2 regions of the Cellulomonas wangsupingiae genome follow, and region 2 is predicted to be linked to the other one. Evidence: riboswitches for the same ligand, from Rfam matches in the RefSeq annotation. Region 2 holds a riboswitch; the other holds the start of a gene.
What was found. Region 2 has a riboswitch for S-adenosylmethionine ahead of NP075_RS15445 (rhodanese-like domain-containing protein). Riboswitches for the same ligand answer to the same signal wherever they lie in the genome.
Positions count from the first base shown of each region.

Region 1 (3,391 bases), 890 kb from region 2:
TCGTGCACGCGCAGCAGCACACCGCGCCGCCTGCCCAGGCTCACGCACTGCGCGGCGAACGCCAAGCGGAACGGTGCGGGCGTGCGGCCGCGCAGGCCGTCGGCGACGACGTCGGCGGCGTGCGCCCCCATGGGGACGGCCGCCTGGCACGTCATGCGCCACGCCGACCCGTCGACTGCCACCGCGTCCCCCGCACCGACGACGCGGGGGTCCGCCGCGCAGACGAGGTCCGGCCCGACGCGCAGGCGGCCGGCGGCGTCGACGGGCAGGCCGCTGACACGCGCGAGGTCCGGCACGGCGAACCCCGCGGCCCACACCGTCACGTCGCTGGTCAGGTGGCGCCCGTCGCCGAGCACGACCTTGCCGTGCTCGACCTCCGCGACCCGCGCGCCCTCCAGCACCTCGACACCGAGACGGGCGAGCCCTCGGTCCAGCACGCGACGGCCCGGCCCCACCGGGCCCGGGCCGGGGCCCAGCCGCCCGCCGGCCAGCAGCCGCACCCGCACGTCCGGCAGCGCCTCGGCGATCTCCGCCGCCACCTCGATGCCGCTCAGCCCGCCACCGACCACGGTCACGGCGGCGCCCGGTCCGACGCCCGCGAGCGCGTCGGCCAACCGGTGCGCGTCCTGCAGGCCCGCCACCGGCAGCGCGTGCTGCCGCGCTCCCGGGACGTCCGCCGGGACGTCGGGCCCGCTGCCGACCGCGAGGACGAGCCGGTCGTACGCGACGCGCGTGCCGTCGGCGAGGAGCACGCTCCCGTCGTCCACCCGGACCGCGCGCGCGGTGCGCCGCTCGACACCCGCGGCCACCACGTCGTCGCGCGTCGCGGTGCCCGTGCCCGCGGCCAGCTGGTGGAGGCGGATGCGTTCCACGAGGTACGGGTGCTCGTCCACCAGCACCACGTGTGCCACCTCGGGCGCGCCCGTCAGCCGGTTGGCGGCCATGGTCCCGGCGTACCCGCCGCCCACCACCACGACCCGCGCGCCCGTCCGACCGTCGGGCCGTGTCGTCCTGCGTCCTCGCATGGCGTCTCCTCCGCTCGTCGCCGCCGGACCACCCGGCCCGTTGCACCTGGGACACCGCGGACGGCCGGGGTGTGACACGCCCGCACGCCGGGGACTCCTGGCGTGCGGCCGCGCCCGCGCCGTACGGTGGCGGGGCGCGAGGCCGGCGGCGAGGTCGCCGGGCGGACGAAGTCGTCTCACATGACGAGCCGCGCTGTCCGCCATCCGGGCAGCCGGGCTACGATCCTCGGCGACCATCCAGAGCGGCTGAGAGACCTGGCTCGACGACGCCGCAGCAACCCCCCTCCTCGCGAGGGTGTGGGTGCTTCCGCCAGGAACGATGGAGTGACGATGATCGTGCGCACCCGTGCCACCGACCCCTCGTGCGGGACGTCCCGCCCGACGCCGACGACCCCGGCCCGATGACCGCCGTGGCCGAGATCGAGACCGTCCCGGGCGCCCAGCGCTCCCGCGCGGCCAGGCGTCGCACCGAGCAGGCCGGTGCCCTGGACCGCCCCACCGTCTCGTTCGAGCTCTTCCCTCCCCGCAACCCCGACGCGGCACCCCGGCTGTGGTCGACCGTGCGGGAGCTGGAGACCGTCGAGCCGGACTTCGTGTCGGTCACGTACGGCGCGTCGGGCCACACGCGGCAGACCACGCGGGCGCTCGTCCGCCGGCTGCTGCGCGAGACGTCGCTCAACCCGATCGCGCACCTGACCTGCGTCGGGACCTCCCGCGACGAGGTCACGACCATCGTCGAGGAGTTCCTCGACGAGGGCGTGCGCTCGTTCCTCGCGCTGCGCGGCGACCCGCCGGCGGGCCAGCCGGACTGGCGGCCGCACCCCGACGGCGTCCACACCGCCGCCGAGCTGGTCGAGCTGCTCCGTGACATCGAACGACGCCGGTGCGGGCGCAGCGCCGCCCAGGCCGTCCGGGCGCGGGTCCGTCCGCTGTCCGTCGCCGTCGCGGCGTTCCCGCGCGGCAACCACGCCACGGGCGGCACCCGTGCTCAGGACGTGCAGGCGCTGCTGGCGAAGCAGGAGGCGGGCGCGGACTTCGCGATCTCGCAGCTCTTCTTCGACGCCGAGGCGTACCTCGGCCTCGTCGCGGAGGCGCGCACGGCCGGCGTCACCATCCCGATCGTGCCGGGCATCATCCCGACCACCGACCCCGCCCGCCTGCTGCGCGTCCAGGAGCTCACGGGCGTCCCCGTGCCCGACCGGCTCCTCGACCTGCTCGGCTCCACCGACGACCCCGCGGAACGTCACCGCCGCGGCACGCGTGCGGGGGTCGACCTCGTCAACCGCGTCCTCGACGGCGGGGCCCCGGGGATCCACGTCTACACCTTCAACAAGCACGAGGCGGCGCTTGACCTGCTCGACGGCGCCGACCTGGTCGGCGGCCGCCGCAGCGCCGTCGCCCCCCACGACCTCACCGCGCCCGACGGCGTCCCCGCCGACGCGACCACGACGACACCGCGAGGAACCCTGTCATGACCGACACCACGCCCGCGCCGGCGATCCCGGCCTTCCCCGCAGGCTCCGTCCTCGGCTACCCCCGCATCGGCCCGCGCCGCGAGCTGAAGAAGGCCCTCGAGGCGTTCTGGGCGGGCCGCACGTCGGCCGACGAGGTCGAGGCCGTCGCCGCCGACCTGCGCCGCCGCACCCGCACGCGTCTGGCCGAGCTCGGGCTGGCGACCGACGCCCCGGCGATCCCCAGCGCCTTCTCCTTCTACGACCACGTGCTCGACGCCACCGCGCTCGTCGGCGCCGTGCCCGCGCGCTTCGCGGACCTGCAGGACGCCGACGGCCGACTCGACCTGGCCGGGTACTCGACGGTCGCCCGTGGCCGCGGCGACGACCTGCCTCTCGAGATGACCAAGTGGTTCGACACGAACTACCACTACCTGGTCCCCGAGATCGGCCCGGACACGCAGTTCCGGTACGCGTCGGACCGTCCGGTCGCCGAGTTCACCGAGGCGCTGGCCGACGGTGTGCTCACGCGACCCGTCGTCGTGGGACCCGTGACGTTCCTCGCGCTCGCGAAGCCGACGGAGGACGCCCCCGCGGACTTCTCGCCGATCGACCGGCTCGACGACCTGCTGCCCGTGTACGCGCGCCTGCTGACCGAGCTCGCCGCGGCCGGTGCGACCTGGGTGCAGATCGACGAGCCCGCGCTGGTCTCCGACTCCGTCGGCGTCTCCGCGGACGTCCTGGCCGAGGCGACCACCCGTGCGTACCGCGCGCTGGCCACCGAGCTCGCGCGACCCCAGCGTCCCGCGATCCTGCTCGCGGCCCCGTACGGCGACCTGGGCGCCGCCCTGCCCGTGGTCGCGGCGACCGACGTCGAGGGTCTCGCGCTGGACCTCGTGCGCGGCGACGCGCCGT
Region 1 is NZ_CP101989.1:112,793-116,183, reverse strand. It holds gene NP075_RS00500 (NAD(P)/FAD-dependent oxidoreductase) at 1-1,025, opposite strand, end outside; SAM riboswitch class I at 1,256-1,362, shown strand; gene NP075_RS00495 (methylenetetrahydrofolate reductase) at 1,427-2,500, shown strand; gene metE (5-methyltetrahydropteroyltriglutamate--homocysteine S-methyltransferase) at 2,497-3,391, shown strand, end outside.
Region 1: it holds a riboswitch for S-adenosylmethionine, as region 2 does, so the genes downstream of both, NP075_RS00495 (methylenetetrahydrofolate reductase) here and NP075_RS15445 (rhodanese-like domain-containing protein) in region 2, are expected to answer to the same signal.

Region 2 (3,391 bases):
CTGCACGGGCCCGCGCACGAAGTCCGTCGACCCGAGGATGGCGCCTCCCAGCACGCGTCCCTGCCCGTCGATGTGCTTGGTGGCCGAGTAGACGACCACGTCGGCGCCGTGCTCCAGCGGGCGCGAGAAGACCGGGGTGGCGAACACGTTGTCGACGACGACGGTGGCGCCGGCCGCGTGGGCCAGTCGGCTCACCGCCGCGATGTCGACGAGGTCCTGCATCGGGTTCGACGGGGTCTCGAAGAACACGACGTCCGCGGGCGTCGCCAGCGCCTGCTCCCACTGCTCCGGGACGTGCCCGTCGACGTAGTCCGTGCGCACACCCCACTTGGCGAGGATCTCGTCGAGGATGACGACGGTGGAGCCGAACAGCGCCCGCGCCGCGACGATGCGCGACCCGGAGCGCACGAGGGCGGCGAGCGACGTGAACACCGCGGACATGCCCGTCGCCGTGGCGTAGCAGGCCTCGGCCCCCTCGAGCAGGCGCAGGCGCTCCTCGAAGGTCGTGACCGTGGGGTTGCCGTAGCGCGAGTAGAGGAACCGGTCGACCTCGCCGGCGAAGCCCGCCTCGGCCTGCGCCGCCGACGCGTACGCGTACCCCTGGGTGAGGAAGACGGCCTCGGACGTCTCACCGAACTCGCTGCGCACGAGACCGCCGCGCACCGCCAGGGTGTCGGGGCGCAGCGTGCCGCGGTCGAGGCGGTGGTCGTCCCAGTCGCCCGGGCCGGGCGGCAGGTGGCCGGCGTTCACGGCTGGACCCACGGCAGGCCTGCGGCGCGCCAGCCCTCGTGCCCGCGGTGCCCGTCGGGACCCGTGGCGCCCTCGAACCCCTCGAGGACGTTGTAGGCGGGGCCGTACCCCGCGGCGGTCGCGGCCTGCGCGGCGCCGATCGAGCGCTGCCCGGAGCGGCAGAGGAACACCACCGGGCGGTCGTCGCCCGGCGTCACGCCGGTGGCGGCGAGCTGCTCGAGGAAGCGCGGGTTCGGCCGGCCGGAGGGGTAGGAGACCCACTCGACGAGGGCGGCCTGGCGGCCCAGGCCCCGCAGGTCCGGCACCCCGACGTAGCGCCACTCGGCGTCGGTGCGGACGTCGACCAGGACGGCGTCCTCCCGGTCCGTCAGCAGGTCCCACGCCTCGGTGGGGGTGATGTCCCCGGCGTAGCCGGGGGCGGGACGCGGTGGCACGCTCATGGTCCTCCCATCGTCTCTGGCGGTAGCACCCTCGACCACGGTCTCCCGTGCGGGTTGCTGCGGCGTCGTCGAGCCAGATCTCTCGGCCGCTCTGGATGGTCGCCGCGATGCTACGCCACCGTGCGGGGCGCCGGCAGGGCGTCTCACGGCGCGTGCCCGTGCCCGCGCGCGCCGCCGGGGCGTGCCAGGGTGGGACGCGATGGACGCCCCCGACGGTCTGGTGCTGCGACCCGTGACCCCCGACGACGTGCCGGCGCTGACGCTCCTGCTCCACGACGCCTACGCCGAGCTGGCCGCGCGCGGGCTCAACTTCACGGGTGCCACGCAGGACGAGGTGACCACGGCGAGCCGCAGCCTGGGCGTGGGTGCGTCGTGGGTGCTGGTCGACCCCGCGGGGGAGCTCGTGGGCACGATCACCGCCACGAGCCCGCCGGGGCGGGGGATCCGCGCGCTCACCGCGCTCGCGCTCGAGCCGGACCGGGTGTGGGTCAACCAGCTCGCGGTGCGGCCCGACCTGCGCGGGCGAGGGCTGGCGACGTTCCTGTGGGGGACCGTGCGTGCGTGGTCGCTGGAGCGTGGCATGCGGTCCGTGGGGCTGGACACGGCCGAGCCCGCGACGCCGCTGCGAGCGATGTACCGGCGGTGGGGGTTCGTCGACGCGGACACCGTCCAGTGGCCGGGCAAGACGTACCGCAGCGTGGTGATGCTGCACCGGCTCACGCAGCCCCGCCCGGCCTGACGGCCCTCCTGGGAGAGGGCGGGAGGCTCACGCGTCGACCGCGACCTGCCAGCGCAGCCCGGGGAAGCGCGCGAAGTCCCGGTCCTGCGAGACCCAGGTCGCGCCGTGCTCGATCGCGACCGCGGCGTGCTGGGCGTCCGCGACGAGGTTGCCGCGTGCGTCGGCGGCGCGGCACAGCTCCACGACGACCTCCCAGTGGCGTGGTCCGGGTGCCACCCGGACGACGCCGGGGTGCGACCGTGCGACCGCAGGTGCTCGACCAGGTCCAGGGCCGTGGGCAGGGGGGTGGGCCGGGCGAACACGCGGGGGTGGGTCAGGACGCGGACGGTGCCACCGAGCACCGCGTCGGTGAGCCCCAGAGGGGGCGACGTCGGGACAGATGGCGAGACGCGTCGTCTCGCATCCTGAGCACCAGGGCGTGTCGGCGTTGACACGCGAGCGGCGCCGCCGGGATCCTCGACGCAGGTCATGAGCGCCAGCGACAAGCCCCGGCTCGCTGGCCGGCAACCCTCCTCCGCGGTGGGGTGCCCCGGGTGACGACCTGGCCGTGCACCGTTCGGTGCCGGCAAGCGCGGGGGCTGCCGGTCCCCGGATCCGTCCGGAGGAGCACCATGACCACGATCACCGAGCTGTTCGCCTGTGTCGACGAGGTGTCGGGCACCCGGACGGCGGCCGCCCGCGCCGGCGACGCGCCCCTGCTGCCCGTCGTCGGCGCGTCCACGACCGTGCCGCTCGTCGACGGGACCAGCCGCGCCTACGCGAACCTCGACTGCGCGGCGAGCGCGCCGGCCCTGGAGTCGGTGAACGCCCGCGTCGCCGAGGTGCTGCCCCTGTACGCGTCGGTGCACCGCGGTGCGGGGTACCTGTCCCAGGTGTCGACCGCCCTGTACGAGGCGTCCCGGCAGGCGATCGCCGCGTTCGTCGGCGCCCGTGAGGACGACGTCGCCGTCATCACCCGCAACACCACCGACTCGCTCAACCTGCTCGCCGGCGTCGTCCCGCCGGGCGGGGCCGTGCTCGTCCTCGACGTCGAGCACCACGCGAACCTGCTGCCGTGGGTCCAGCACAGCGGTGGCGCGCACACCGGGACGGGACGGACCGCGACGATCCTGCCGCTCGAGCCGACGGTCGCCGCCACGCTCGACGCGCTGCGTGGCGAGCTCGCCCGGCGCCCCTACGCGCTGCTGACCCTGACGGGGGCGTCCAACGTCACCGGCGAGGCGCTGCCGCTGGACCGCGTCGTCGAGCTCGCCCACGCGGCGGGGGCGCGCGTCGCCGTCGACGGTGCCCAGCTCGTGCCCCACCGCGGGTTCTCGCTGGCGGACACGGACGTGGACTACGTCGCGTTCTCCGGGCACAAGACGTACGCGCCGTTCGGTGCGGGCGCACTGGTCGGCCGGCGGGACTGGCTCGACACGGGCACCCCGTACCTCGCCGGCGGAGGCGCGGTGCGCGACGTGCG
Region 2 is NZ_CP101989.1:3,340,893-3,344,283, reverse strand. It holds gene NP075_RS15450 (O-succinylhomoserine sulfhydrylase) at 1-750, opposite strand, end outside; gene NP075_RS15445 (rhodanese-like domain-containing protein) at 747-1,190, opposite strand; SAM riboswitch class I at 1,195-1,292, opposite strand; gene NP075_RS15440 (GNAT family N-acetyltransferase) at 1,390-1,929, shown strand; gene NP075_RS15435 (PIN domain-containing protein) at 1,957-2,145, opposite strand; SAM riboswitch class IV at 2,394-2,507, shown strand; gene NP075_RS15430 (aminotransferase class V-fold PLP-dependent enzyme) at 2,541-3,391, shown strand, end outside.